DNA from 3 places in the Rossellomorea sp. QJM3NY_18 genome. Region 2 is predicted to be linked to each of the others. Evidence: predicted binding sites of a transcription regulator. Region 2 holds the regulator's gene; each other region holds the start of a gene.
What was found. The regulator CtsR, encoded in region 2, represses protease genes until heat stress. The targets are predictions, from matches to a motif close to ATGGTCAATAAAGGTCAAACA.
Positions count from the first base shown of each region.

Region 1: clpB (ATP-dependent chaperone ClpB) is a predicted target of CtsR. The motif match lies at 2,029-2,049, and genes of this name have one in related genera.
Region 3: AC0VXY_RS06200 (ATP-dependent Clp protease ATP-binding subunit) is a predicted target of CtsR. The motif match lies at 1,304-1,324, and genes of this name have one in related genera.

Region 1 covers NZ_CM149659.1:1,476,196-1,481,125, forward strand. The annotation lists gene AC0VXY_RS07590 (prolyl oligopeptidase family serine peptidase) at 1-220, shown strand, start outside; gene AC0VXY_RS07595 (metal-sulfur cluster assembly factor) at 305-613, shown strand; gene AC0VXY_RS07600 (undecaprenyl-diphosphate phosphatase) at 758-1,570, opposite strand; gene AC0VXY_RS07605 (YjzC family protein) at 1,763-1,942, shown strand; gene clpB (ATP-dependent chaperone ClpB) at 2,064-4,655, shown strand; gene AC0VXY_RS07615 (YjzD family protein) at 4,689-4,856, opposite strand.
Region 2 covers NZ_CM149659.1:107,259-112,188, reverse strand. The annotation lists gene AC0VXY_RS00590 (protein arginine kinase) at 1-431, opposite strand, end outside; gene AC0VXY_RS00585 (UvrB/UvrC motif-containing protein) at 428-976, opposite strand; gene AC0VXY_RS00580 (CtsR family transcriptional regulator) at 997-1,458, opposite strand; rRNA gene rrf (5S ribosomal RNA) at 2,058-2,174, opposite strand; rRNA gene AC0VXY_RS00570 (23S ribosomal RNA) at 2,286-4,930, opposite strand, start outside.
Region 3 covers NZ_CM149659.1:1,204,158-1,209,087, forward strand. The annotation lists gene AC0VXY_RS06190 (catalase) at 1-292, shown strand, start outside; gene AC0VXY_RS06195 (hypothetical protein) at 724-1,152, shown strand; gene AC0VXY_RS06200 (ATP-dependent Clp protease ATP-binding subunit) at 1,448-3,586, shown strand; gene AC0VXY_RS06205 (CBO0543 family protein) at 4,436-4,930, opposite strand, start outside.

The DNA.
Region 1 (4,930 bases), 1.4 Mb from region 2:
CGAGAAGCTTGGGGGCAGACCCCTTATGTTCTGGCATGGAAAGCGCGACAAAGTCGTCCCCTTCCATTTTACCAGGGAATTCTATGACAGCATATTGCCTTATTATGAGGAACGTGAAGACCATCTGCTTTTCATAGAAGATGATAAAGCCGATCACAAAGTCACGAGAGAAGGCGTGCTACGGCTCGTCGAGTGGTTCGAGAAGCACTTATCAGCGTAACCTTTTGTTTTATATGTGGTTATTTGTTAAGATGAGTAATGAAAATGGGTAAGAGACAAGTATAAGCGTAAAGGAGTGATTAGCATGGATCAAGATCTTAAAGATAATATGATGGGTGCTTTAGAGCAGGTTGTCGACCCTGAATTAGGAATAGACATAGTTAACTTAGGTTTAGTATATGATGTGGATCTGGGTGAAGAAGGAAAAGCGACAGTGACCATGACCCTCACGTCAATGGGATGCCCTCTTGCCGGAACAATCGTCGATCAAGTGAAAACAGCATTGAGTGACATTCCCGAAGTGAAAGAAACAGAGGTTGACATCGTCTGGAATCCACCATGGAGCAAAGACAATATGTCCCGCTATGCGAAGATCGCATTGGGAATCAGGTAATACCCAATACATGAGAAACCCCCTGAAGCAGGTTAGCTTCAGGGGGTTTTTAGGTTAATCAATCGATCTGGCAAATGGAGACCGGGCAATTTTCACAGTCAATTTCATTCTTCAGATATCAAAGAAACTCAGGCGGATAGAAGGTTAGGTGAAAATCAGGACGGCAGCTCCCACCGCGACACAATAAATAGCAAAGTATTTCAAGTTCCCTTTTGCCATAATATTCATGAACCACTTCAATGAGAAGTAAGAAGCGATCAGGGATGCAATGAAGGCAACGATATATGGAATCGCCATGGAAGCAAGGTTCGGATCACCCATCATGTCGCTTATTCCAAATACCATTACGCCCACACTGACGGGAATATAAAGGAGGAAAGAGAAACGGAGGGCTGTTTCTGCCTTCATACCGCTTGCCATGGCTGCGACGATCGTTGCACCTGAACGACTGATTCCAGGGATGAGGGCAACTGCCTGTGCAAGACCGATGATGATCGCGTCCTTTACATTTAAGTCTCCATCATTTTTTCTTCCTCTTAAGTTACGGATCATCCAAAGGGCGATACCTGTGATGATGAGAGTGATTCCTACCGTGATGACAGAAGTAAGATGTTCTTCGATGACATCGCCGAATAATATACCGATTACCCCTGCAGGGATTGTGCCGATCAGTAAATATATAATGAAATGAAAATCACGTTTTGTTTCAGGTGTTTTCTGTTTGAAATAACCGAGTCCATTCACAATGAGTCGCATGATGTCTTCCCGGTAAATGATGAGCACGGCGAGTAATGAAGCCGTATTGACCAGAATTTCAAAGGTCAGTGTTGTGTCTTTGATTCCGAGGAAATGCTGAGCAAGCAGCAGGTGTCCACTCGATGAGATCGGGATCGGTTCAGTGAACCCTTGAAAAATCCCCAAAAATAAATATTTAATAATCAAATAAAAATCCATTATATATCCTCCAAGCTTTTTTTCTCCACATTTTTTAATTTAACACCATTAAGGGAAAGACTGTAAACCCCCTTTTCCGAATGTTAACCGAACCGTAACGTAATTATCATATTTATCCTTCATCTGGCATGCATGAAAGGTCATGCTTGTAGAAAAATAGGAAAGAAGCATTGCTTCGAAAAAGGAGGGGTAAAAATGGGACAGTCACGACAATTCAGGGCCGGAGAAAAAGCACCGAACAATGGTGAGTATATAGAAATCGGTGAAACCGGGAGCATGGTGAAGAATCCGCAAAAACTGCGTTTGAAAGCAGGGGACAGGTTTCCTGAGAACTCCAATCACAACCGTCTTTGGTCGTATATGAGAAAACCTTAACCATTAGGAGCAAGGGTGCCCCGTTCAAGGCTATCCTTGTTCCTTTTTCTTTCCCTTTTTCGGAAGAAAGGGATATAATGAAATTAAAGGTCAATAAAGGTCAAATACGAGGTGGCAGATAATGAATATTGATAATATGACCCACAGCATTCAGGAAGGGTTGGTTTCGGCTGGTCAATTGGCAAAGGAAAAGCTACATACAGATGTTAGCGCCCTTCATTTATGGAAATCCCTTCTCGGGTCGGAAGAAAGCTTCCTCCGTACCATATATGAGCGGGCGGGGGGAAGCATTCAGAGTCTGATAAAATGGGTAGATGAGAAGTTACATGACATCCCTGCAGTAGAAGGGGAAGGGATTCAATATGGACAGTATCTTTCAAGGGATGTCCATCAACTCTTCGCGGACAGTGAGAGTTTGAAACGTAAATGGGAAGACGACTATATTTCCATTGAGCATCTTACACTTGCCCTGTGGATGCAGAAGAATCATCCGATTACGCTGTACTTAACACAGCAAGGGGTAACGGAAAAGAACCTAAGAGAAATCATTGAAGAGATAAGAGGAGGGAGCAGGGTGACGACACAAAACCCGGAAGTGAAATATGAAGCACTCAAGAAATACGGAAGGGATCTTGTGGCTGACGTGAGGTCGGGGAGAATCGATCCTGTCATCGGGAGAGATAGTGAAATCCGCCACGTGATTCGCATTCTTTCCCGGAAAACGAAGAATAATCCCGTCTTGATTGGAGAACCGGGTGTAGGGAAAACCGCCATCGTGGAAGGTCTTGCCCAGAGGATTGTTCGTAAGGACGTTCCTGAAGGCTTGAAGGATAAGACGATTTTCGAGCTGGACATGAGCTCTTTAGTCGCAGGAGCGAAATTCAGGGGTGAGTTTGAGGAGCGGCTGAAGGCCGTCCTTCAAGAGGTGAAAAAGAGTGAAGGACGCATTCTTCTTTTCATTGATGAACTCCATACGATTGTCGGAGCAGGAAAAACAGAGGGAGCCATGGATGCGGGGAATATCCTGAAACCGATGCTTGCCAGAGGGGAGCTTCACTGTATCGGGGCAACGACCCTCAATGAATACCGGAAGTATATAGAGAAGGATCCTGCCCTGGAAAGACGGTTTCAACAAGTGCTCGTACAGGAACCGGATGTGGAGGATACGATTTCCATTCTGAGAGGGTTGAAGGAACGATTTGAAATCCATCATGGGGTCAATATTCATGACCGGGCCATCGTAGCTGCGTCCAGGCTGTCTGATCGTTATATTTCAGACCGGTTCCTCCCTGATAAGGCAATCGATCTAATCGATGAAGCATGTGCCATGATTCGGACGGAAATCGATTCGATGCCCTCAGAGCTCGATGAAGTCACTCGTAAAGTGATGCAGCTCGAAATTGAGGAAGCAGCGTTGAATAAGGAAAAAGATGCTGCAAGTCTTGAGCGGCTCGCACGAATCCGTGAAGATTTAAGCAATCTGAAGGAAAAAGCGAATAGCATGAAATTAAAATGGCAACAGGAGAAAGAAAGCATCTCAGTGGTACAGGAGAAGCGTGAAGAATTAGAGAAACTCCGGCGCCAGTTGGAAGAAGCCGAAAGTGATTATGATTTGAATAAAGCCGCGGAGCTCAGGCACGGACGGATTCCGGCCATGGAAAAAGAACTTGCGGCGGTAGAGCAGGAAATGCTGAAAGAACAGGAAGGGCGCCTGCTTCGTGAAGAAGTGACAGAAGAAGAAGTGGCGAATATTGTGGCGAGATGGACGGGGATCCCGGTCACAAAGCTTGTAGAAGGAGAAAGGGAGAAGTTGTTGAAGCTTGATCACATCCTGCATGAACGGGTTATCGGCCAGGATGAAGCTGTTGGGCTGGTTAGTGATGCCGTCATTCGGGCAAGGGCAGGGATCAAGGATCCGAACAGACCGATTGGTTCCTTCATTTTTCTGGGGCCGACAGGAGTCGGGAAGACAGAGCTTGCGAAGACACTCGCCCAAACGTTATTTGACAGTGAAGAACAGATGATCCGAATCGATATGTCTGAATATATGGAGAAGCATGCGGTTTCCCGTTTGATCGGTGCACCTCCTGGATATGTAGGGTATGAAGAAGGGGGTCAGCTGACGGAAGCCATAAGGCGTAAACCGTATTCTGTCATTTTACTTGATGAAATTGAAAAGGCCCATCCCGAAGTATTCAATATTCTTCTGCAAATGCTTGACGATGGCAGGATCACCGATTCTCAGGGGAGGACCATTGATTGTAAGAACACTGTGATCATCATGACCTCCAATATCGGTTCTGCTCATCTCCTTGAACGGAATAAAGGGGAAGAAGAGATTGACTCTAAGACGAAAGATCTCGTCATGGGCCAGCTGCGATCTGCTTTCCGCCCTGAGTTCCTTAACCGTGTGGATGATATTATCCTATTTAAACCTTTAACCATTCAAAATATAAAGGGAATCATAGATAAACTCATTGAGGACCTTCAGCATCGGGTAGAGGAACAGCAAATCATCCTTTCACTGACGGAAGGGGCGAAAGAATTCATTGCAGAATCTGCCTATGATCCCGTTTATGGAGCCCGTCCTTTAAAAAGGTACCTTCAGAGGGAAATCGAGACTAAGCTTGCAAGGGAGCTCATTTCAGGACACATACGACAGGGTCAAACCATCACGATTGATGCACGTGAAAATGGTCTATCGATTCATTAAACTAAAAAAAGCAGCCGGATTTGGCTGCTTTTCTTAATGGTTTTCTACAGGCTCGTTTGGAATAACAAGCGTGATGAGGAATACCAATACCGTAAAACAAACGGAAAGGATTAATCCTGTTTGAAAATGGAATTCGTTACCATTCATAGAACTTACAACGTAAGTCAGCATTTCGGACAATGCAAAAGCCCAGAAGAACATCCAAAAAAATCTCACGCCAAGTCACCTCATTCCTATGTATTTCACATACAATCGTATGTTGTCACTCATTTCAA
Region 2 (4,930 bases):
TGATTGGCTTTCTGTAAAGCTTCCTTCAGTTGCAGACCAGGATATAAACACTGTATTCGAATATGGTCCTCTTCGTTTACCATTATGCTAATATCTTCCTCACTTGATAAAAGGACAGCTCCGTAGTTCGTTTCCTCTGCCAGATTCGGACTAATGAGGTGTTTCTCCATTAATACCCTCTTTTGGAGAGGCTGAATCTCACTTGTAGGTAAAAATTCTAATTCTCCTAAATTCTTTGGATATGATGTAAGTTTCTCCTTTACCTGATTCACAATCTCCCGCGCTTCTTCAGAAGAGTAAAGAGTGGAAAAACGAAAGTCAGTCAGATTCCTCGCTAGTCTTACCCTCGAGCTGAGGACAATATCCGAATTCGGTCCCTCCTCACTCATCCAGGAACTGACGGCATTACTCAGGAACTTCTCAAGACTCATTCTTTATCGCCTCCCTCTTTCTTTATCTCCTTTTCCAGGGAGCGGATTTCGTCTCGGATCTCGGCTGCTTTCTCAAACTCTTCATCCGCAATCATCGTTTGCAATTCAGACTTCAACTGCAACACCTTCTTTTTCACATGGATGGCTCCACCCATACGCTCCGGAACCTTCCCGTGATGTTCGACATTGCCACTATGAACACGCTTTAATACAGGAGTTAGTTCATCTTTAAACGTTTCATAACAATGGGCACAACCAAAGCGACCCACATTTATGAACTGATGAATCGTCATTTTACATTTTTCACACTGTAAAACTTCTGTCTTAGGAATCTCAGTTTCCTTTGCCTGCTTAAATGCAGGAGCTATATTAAGAAGACCTGCCAATAGATTGTTCACAGAAAAGCCGGGAGAAGAATCAAACATAAACATCTCACCCTTATCCTGAGCACATTGCTCACATAAGTGAACCTCTGTCTTTTCCCCGTTTACCACCTTGGTAAAATGAAGGGTCGCAGGTCTTTCATTACACTCTTGACAAACCATCCCATTCACCTCTTTAACCCTTACTCATACTTCAATGTATCCAGCATGGCTCTAAGCATTCTTCCTCTCAGGATATCCCGTTCCGGTAATTCGACCATGATGACCGACCGATCCATCACACTCAGCATGATCTTGGCTTCCCTTTCGGAAATGATCTCTTCTTCCACTAACCGAAAAACAATATCAGCTGCCGTATTCTGGCTGATCGTTTGTGTAATCAGTGCCACCAACTGATCAATCAAGTGAACCTGATCGTGGGCCTTCACCTTCATGATCCGGATGTATCCACCGCCGCCACGTTTACTTTCTACTACATACCCTCGTTCGATGGTAAAACGGGTATTAATCACATAATTAATTTGAGAAGGAACACATTGAAACTTATCAGCGATCTCGCTTCTTTTAATCTCGACTATCTCACTTTCACTCAGTTCTAACACATTTTTTAAATAATTTTCAATGATGTCGGATATGTTCCTCATCAAACCTCCTCCTCATTTTGACTTTGACTATATTTGACTATAATTATACAACCGCGTTTTAAACTTTGCAATTATGAAGTTTGACCTTAGAAGTTTTCCTGTTTAAGGGAGGTTTTAAACGTGTGAAAGTGAGATTGTTGGATAGAAATTTGAAAATGGGGCACTTGGTGGGTGGGAGTTTTGTGAACGGGGAATTGGTGGGAGTCGATTTCAAGAGGATTTAAAGTTTGTGTTGTGTTGTGTTGTGTTGTGTTGTGTTGTGTTGTGTTGTGGGTTGCTGGATTGGGTGTTTATGTGATCAATTCTTAATGAAAAGTTTAGAGAATCGTAATTCGAGATATTTTAGTGGTCTCTTTTATAGCAATCCTGCTGATTTGACTGGTGAAATGTGTGTGGCTTTTGATGAATTCGTGTTGATTGCGTCGTTTTCGAAGGTGACTGCGTCATAATTTTATTAATTGCGTCATTTACACCCTTAATTGCGTCATTTTTTCGTTTATTGCGTATTTTTCCAAATAATTACTTTTTATACACTCATCCTTATCTAACAGTGAAACCAAAAAAAGAGTAACCCCTAAGAGCTACTCTTTTTCCTATTTGCCTGGCGACGTCCTACTCTCACAGGGGGAGATCCCCCAACTACCATCGGCGCTGAAGAGCTTAACTTCCGTGTTCGGCATGGGAACGGGTGTGACCTCTTCGCCATTGTCACCAGACGACTATTCAATTGAAGGAATTGTTCCTTCAAAACTAGATAAAGAATTGATAATTGATGTCAAGAAAGCCGAATACCGACCAACTGTTATTCATTAAAATAATGACTCTTTTTGGTTAAGTCCTCGATCGATTAGTATCAGTCAACTCCACATGTCGCCATGCTTCCATCTCTGACCTATCTACCTAGTCATCTTCTAGGGATCTTACTCACTTACGTGATGGGAAATCTCATCTCGAGGGGGGCTTCATGCTTAGATGCTTTCAGCACTTATCCCTTCCGCACATAGCTACCCAGCGATGCCTTTGGCAAGACAACTGGTACACCAGCGGTGCGTCCATCCCGGTCCTCTCGTACTAAGGACAGCTCCTCTCAAATTTCCTGCGCCCACGACGGATAGGGACCGAACTGTCTCACGACGTTCTGAACCCAGCTCGCGTACCGCTTTAATGGGCGAACAGCCCAACCCTTGGGACCGACTACAGCCCCAGGATGCGATGAGCCGACATCGAGGTGCCAAACCTCCCCGTCGATGTGGACTCTTGGGGGAGATAAGCCTGTTATCCCCGGGGTAGCTTTTATCCGTTGAGCGATGGCCCTTCCATGCGGAACCACCGGATCACTAAGCCCGACTTTCGTCCCTGCTCGACTTGTAGGTCTCGCAGTCAAGCTCCCTTGTGCCTTTACACTCTGCGAATGATTTCCAACCATTCTGAGGGAACCTTTGGGCGCCTCCGTTACTCTTTAGGAGGCGACCGCCCCAGTCAAACTGCCCACCTGACACTGTCTCCCACCCCGATAAGGGGCGCGGGTTAGAATTTCAATACAGCCAGGGTAGTATCCCACCGATGCCTCCACCGAAGCTAGCGCTCCGGTTTCCAAGGCTCCTACCTATCCTGTACAAGCTGTACCAAAATTCAATATCAGGCTACAGTAAAGCTCCACGGGGTCTTTCCGTCCTGTCGCGGGTAACCTGCATCTTCACAGGTACTATAATTTCACCGAGTCTCTCGTTGAGACAGTGCCCAGATCGTTACGCCTTTCGTGCGGGTCGGAACTTACCCGACAAGGAATTTCGCTACCTTAGGACCGTTATAGTTACGGCCGCCGTTTACTGGGGCTTCGATTCGCACCTTCGCTTGCGCTAAGCACTCCTCTTAACCTTCCAGCACCGGGCAGGCGTCAGCCCCTATACTTCGCCTTACGGCTTCGCAGAGACCTGTGTTTTTGCTAAACAGTCGCCTGGGCCTATTCACTGCGGCTCTCTCGGGCTTGCACCCTACCAGAGCACCCCTTCTCCCGAAGTTACGGGGTCATTTTGCCGAGTTCCTTAACGAGAGTTCTCTCGCTCACCTTAGGATTCTCTCCTCGCCTACCTGTGTCGGTTTGCGGTACGGGCACCTTTTTCCTCGCTAGAGGCTTTTCTTGGCAGTGTGGAATCAGGAACTTCGCTACTATAATTCGCTCGCTATCACAGCTCAGCCTTCACGATGACGGGATTTGCCTCATCATCAGCCTAACTGCTTAGACGCACATATCCAGCAGTGCGCTTACCCTATCCTCCTGCGTCCCCCCATTGCTCAAACGGAAAAGAGGTGGTACAGGAATATCAACCTGTTGTCCATCGTCTACGCCTATCGGCCTCGACTTAGGTCCCGACTAACCCTGAGCGGACGAGCCTTCCTCAGGAAACCTTAGGCATTCGGTGGATGGGATTCTCACCCATCTTTCGCTACTCATACCGGCATTCTCACTTCTAAGCACTCCACCAGTCCTTACGGTCTAGCTTCGCAGTCCTTAGAACGCTCTCCTACCACTGACACCTAGAGGTGTCAATCCACAGCTTCGGTGATACGTTTAGCCCCGGTACATTTTCGGCGCAGAGTCACTCGACCAGTGAGCTATTACGCACTCTTTAAATGGTGGCTGCTTCTAAGCCAACATCCTGGTTGTCTAAGCAACTCCACATCCTTTTCCACTTAACGTATACTTTGGGACCTTAGCTGGTGGTCTGGGCTGTTTCCCTTTCGACTACGGATCTTATCACTCGCAGTCTGACTCCCATGGATAAGTCTTTGGCATTCGGAGTTTGTCTGAATTCGGTAACCCGATGAGGGCCCCTAGTCCAAACAGTGCTCTACCTCCAAGACTCTTACACATGAGGCTAGCCCTAAAGCTATTTCGGAGAGAACCAGCTATCTCCAAGTTCGATTGGAATTTCTCCGCTACCCACACCTCATCCCCGCACTTTTCAACGTGCGTGGGTTCGGACCTCCATTCAGTGTTACCTGAACTTCATCCTGGACATGGGTAGATCACCTGGTTTCGGGTCTACGACCACATACTAAATTCGCCCTATTCAGACTCGCTTTCGCTGCGGCTCCGTCTTATCAACTTAACCTTGCATGGGATCGTAACTCGCCGGTTCATTCTACAAAAGGCACGCCATCACCCGTTAACGGGCTCTGACTACTTGTAGGCACACGGTTTCAGGTTCTATTTCACTCCCCTTCCGGGGTGCTTTTCACCTTTCCCTCACGGTACTGGTTCACTATCGGTCACTAGGGAGTATTTAGCCTTGGGAGATGGTCCTCCCAGCTTCCGACGGGATTTCACGTGTCCCGCCGTACTCAGGATCCACTCAAGAGGGAATGAAGTTTCAACTACAGGGTTGTTACCTTCTTTGACGAGCCTTTCCAGACTTCTTCGTCTACTTCATTCCTTTGTAACTCCGTATAGAGTGTCCTACAACCCCAA
Region 3 (4,930 bases), 1.1 Mb from region 2:
GCTTGAAGTGGACCATACATTCTTAACGGGAGAATCTGTCTTATTCGACAGCCTATACGTGGTAGGTGGAGAAAACGTAGATAAGAAATTCTCTCAAGATACCACCTACTTTGTAAAAGAAGCGTATTCTCACTTTAAACCGATCGGTGCCACCCATGAAGGTTTACACTGGCTGGAAGAAGCAGGTGTGAAGGGTTCAGGGGTTGTAACCGGGGAAGACATGAAGTCATTTGCCAAGGAGTTCACCGCAGCCATCGCAGAACATCGCCATTGGGATCGTGAATTAGTATAAAGGCAAAAATAGTAGAAATATTAACGGGGAAATGCTAGACCTGCTTCCAGGTCTAGCATTTTTTTTATGGATTAAATAGCCCTTTTTACTAGCAAATAGACGTTTATATCATTCGAAACTAGCAATACATACATAAGATAGTCATGTAAGGTGATTTACAAGTACTGAATAAGTGAGGTGATTATGGATGGGTGCCGGTCATTCTCATGACGAATTTGATTTTTACAGCTTGCTATTAGTTCTGTTAATTGTAGCTTTTCTAGTACTACTTGCAATTAACCCTCTAGCAGCATTGATTGTTGGAATCGCCATTTTGGTTCTACTTGCCGTTAGTGCAATTAGCTAAGATTTAAAGATTGATCATTCCTTGGAGACGGGTCTTCAAGGAATGCCATTACATTGAAATTTGCAAAAAGATGGAGGGGAAATAGATGAGTGAAAAAAATAATCCACTAGAAGGACTTATGGATTTAATCAACCAATACACAAAAGAAGATGCAAGTAAACTGGATCTGGAAACGGCAAAAGATAAGTTAAGTTCATTACTGAATGAGGATCATCTTAAAGGACTGTTAGGTTCGGAAGGAAAGAGTTCTCTTGATGCACTAGGTTCACTTGGAAACTTAGGGGCCATGGCAAACATGGTGAATATTCTTCCAATGGTTGAAAAGGTGGTGAAACAGCGTATGTATAAAAAACAATCTGAATCCTACAAACATGATGACTGTAAAAAAGACAAGCATCAAGATATCAAAGATCTTCTAAAAGAAATTCTGGACGAACTGAAGAAGATTAAAAAGTGCACTTGCCATAAAAAGAAGCATGAGTGCTACAAAGACAACTGGGAGCATTGGTATTAATAGAGTCGGCTGACATGCCGGCTTTTTTTGTGTTTTTCAGGAGTGGAATATCAATAAATCAATTATTTGATTTCTCTATTTCGCTCTACTATACTCTTCAATCAACGGGAAATTGGAATCCAATCAAAAATTTCCATAAGCAAAAATATTGAAAGTCAAAAAAGGTCAAAGTATACTGTATTTATAAGGTCAAATAAAGTCAAAGTCAAACATAGTCAAGTTTTGATTTGACCTTAACCATAAACCAATTAACAAACCCATTTATATATAACAAGACAACAGGAGGTCATGTTTCATGAAATGCCAAGTATGTCAGCACAATCAAGCAACGATTGAAGTGTATACGCAACAAAATGGTAAGAAATCCAGTATGAAAATGTGTTCTGCTTGCTTTCAAAAGCAGCAAACCCCTTCTGGCATTCAGGGAGGATTCCCGTTTGATGAGTTGTTCAAAGGTATGAGCATGGGCGGAAGTCCTAATCACGGATTCCAAAACCAACAACAGCCATCTTCATCAGCTCAAGCGAAAAGTGGGAATGGCGGAAACGGCATCCTCGATCAGTTCGGACATAATGTCACTGGAGCAGCCAAAGCCGGCTTGATTGATCCGGTTATCGGTCGTGACAAAGAAGTGGATCGTGTGATTGAAATCCTGAACCGCCGCAATAAAAACAATCCGGTACTGATCGGTGAGCCCGGCGTCGGGAAAACAGCCATTGCGGAAGGATTGGCACGTAAAATCGTAGCAGGTGATGTGCCGTCAAAATTACTAAACAAAGAAGTATATGTGATGGATGTTGCTTCCTTGACTGCTGGTACAGGCGTACGGGGATCATTCGAGGAACGGTTGAAAGCCATCATCAGTGAATTGCAGAATCGTGAGAACGTCATGCTGTTCATCGATGAAATCCATCAATTGGTGGGGGCAGGTTCTGCAGAAGGATCCATGGATGCAGGGAATATTCTAAAACCGGCGTTGGCCCGTGGTGACCTGCAGGTGATTGGGGCGACAACCCTTAAAGAGTATCGTCAAATCGAAAAAGATGCGGCACTCGAACGCCGTTTCCAGCAGGTTTTGGTCAATGAGCCCACTCCGGAAGAAGCCATCGAAATTCTCAAGGGTTTAAAAAACCGCTATGAAGACTATCATGGGGTGGAATATACAGATGAGAGCATCGAGGCTTGTGTAAAATTGTCACATCGTTATATACAGGACCGATTCCTGCCGGATAAAGCGATTGATCTGATGGATGAGGCAGGTTCAAAAGTGAACCTTCTATCTGAAGGCAAGGATAAAACAGCGATTCACAAAAAATTACATGAAGTAAGAATGAAGAAAGAGCAGGCAACGAAAGAAGAAAACTATGAGCAGGCAGCGATCCTAAGGGACGAGGAAGCATCCTTGGAGAAACAGCTTGGCCAGGAATTTGCTGATTCAAAGGCACTTGTAGAAAAGGACTTGATTCAGTCAATCATTGAGACCAAAACAGGCATCCCTGTAGGAAAGCTTCAAAGTGATGATCGTAAGAGGATGAAATCCCTTGAAGAAAACCTCGCTCATAAAGTGATCGGACAGGGTGAAGCCGTGAAAAAAGTGGCGAAAGCCATCCGACGAAGCCGGGCAGGCTTGAAAGCGAAGCACCGTCCAATCGGAACATTCCTATTTGTCGGACCGACAGGTGTCGGGAAAACAGAATTAACGAAGACATTGGCTGAAGAGTTGTTTGGATCTAAAGATTCCATGCTCCGACTTGATATGAGTGAGTATATGGAGAAACACTCTGTGTCTAAACTGATCGGATCCCCTCCTGGTTATGTGGGTCACGAAGAATCCGGTCAACTGACGGAAAAAGTGAGGAGAAATCCTTACTCTATCATACTTCTGGATGAAATTGAAAAAGCACACCCGGATGTTCAGCATATGTTCCTGCAAATTCTCGAAGACGGCCGTCTTACAGATAGCCAGGGAAGAACGGTGAGCTTCAAAGAGACTGTGATCATCATGACAAGTAACGCTGGGGTGACGGATAAGAAGGAAGCCGTCGTCGGTTTCAATACCGGAGGCACGGATGCCATTAAAGAAACGAATATTCTTCAATCGCTTGGTGCCTACTTTAAGCCGGAGTTCCTGAACCGATTCGATAGTATCATTGAATTCGAATCTCTTGAAAAAGAAGAACTGCTTCAAATTCTTGATCTGATGCTGAACGAGTTGAAGGCTGAGCTTAAGGAGCAGGGGATTACCGTGACGATCGACGGAGAAGCGAAGCATAAGCTCGTGGAACTTGGGTATCACCCTGAATTTGGGGCACGCCCCCTTCGTCGCGTGATCCAGGAAAGAGTGGAAGATAAGATTGCCGACTTCCTACTTGATGAAGAAGGCGTAACGGAACTGACCGTATCAGTTGAAAATGATGAGATTATCGTGAAATAAAATGAGAAGAGGCTGGGACAAAAGTGTTTAGTCAAAAGAAAATCCGAATAATCATTCGAAATTCTTTTTGAAAATCGAAATCGTTCGGACTGATCATTTGCCTGTATACGTAATTGTTACTTTTGGATGCAGTAAGTAGTGGTTGATTTCCGCTCCAGGTGCTCGCTTTCCGCGGGGCGTGAGTTGAGCCTCCTCGGGCTTTGCCCTGCGGGGTCTCAACTTTCCCGCGTTTCCCGCAGGAGTCGAGCACCTTCCGCTCCAATCAACTTCCAAGCGTAAGGTTTCACTATAACAATGTAATGTCGAAATTGCTTCACCTATTGCATACATCAACTCTTATCTCTTAGTTGCAGTGACCGTATGCGTTTATTATATAAATTCTCTTTCTATCTAACCTGATGTGAATGACTCATTTTGCTTCGACAGACCCAAAATAATCGAACATTCGAAAACTATAGTCTGTGTACGAATAACAAAAACCTTGATGAATGACCCTTTTATTATTATTGCTAAAGCATTCAGTATATATAGCCGGATCTAGCTTTTGATTGGAGTGCAAGACGAAGACTCCTACGGGAAAAGCGGAATAGGTGAGACCCCGCAGGAGCGTCAGTGACGAGGAGGCTCGCCTTCCGCCCGAGGAAAGCGAAGTCTTGCACGGAAATCAAAAGCGGTGTAGCGAGTGACCCACTAATTTTTAGTTGTTCGTCTTTAAAGGAAATGGATTTAGTTATGTCCCAGCCTTATTCTTTTCGTTTCAAAATGGCGATATAAATGGCCATCGTTATATACACCCCAAGAATTGAAACGATAAATACAGGTGTGGAAAAGGAAGTCATCGAAACACCCTCACTTTAATTCATGGAAAGACGGATGAAAGATCAACAATAGGATGCCAATGATGGGAATAGAAAAAATGAGTGCAAGCAGCGGTTTTTTATGATGCAATCCCAAAATGGAAAACATGATGATATTAAATACAGCAGACCACCCTAAGTTCCAGCCATTTTCATAAAGAAACAGCCCTTTTTTATGAAACAGGTACTCCAGGAAAGTAAAGTAAGTGATCCAGCATGAGACATAAAGAACCTTCTTTTTCCGATAGGGGAAATAACGAAGATAGATCATAATCACCACTGGAATGATGAAAAAGGTGAAAACGCATTCGATTAACGTGTGATTCAGCCAGTCTACCGTCACCGCTTTATACTCCCATAAGGTGTGGTTATAAAAAATCAAGTTATAGGTGAGGTTACAAATAATATAAAATTGAACCGTTGGATAAAAGTCCTTCCAGCGCTTCCAATCAATAAAGAACTTTGCGAAAAGTAAATAAACTACCAC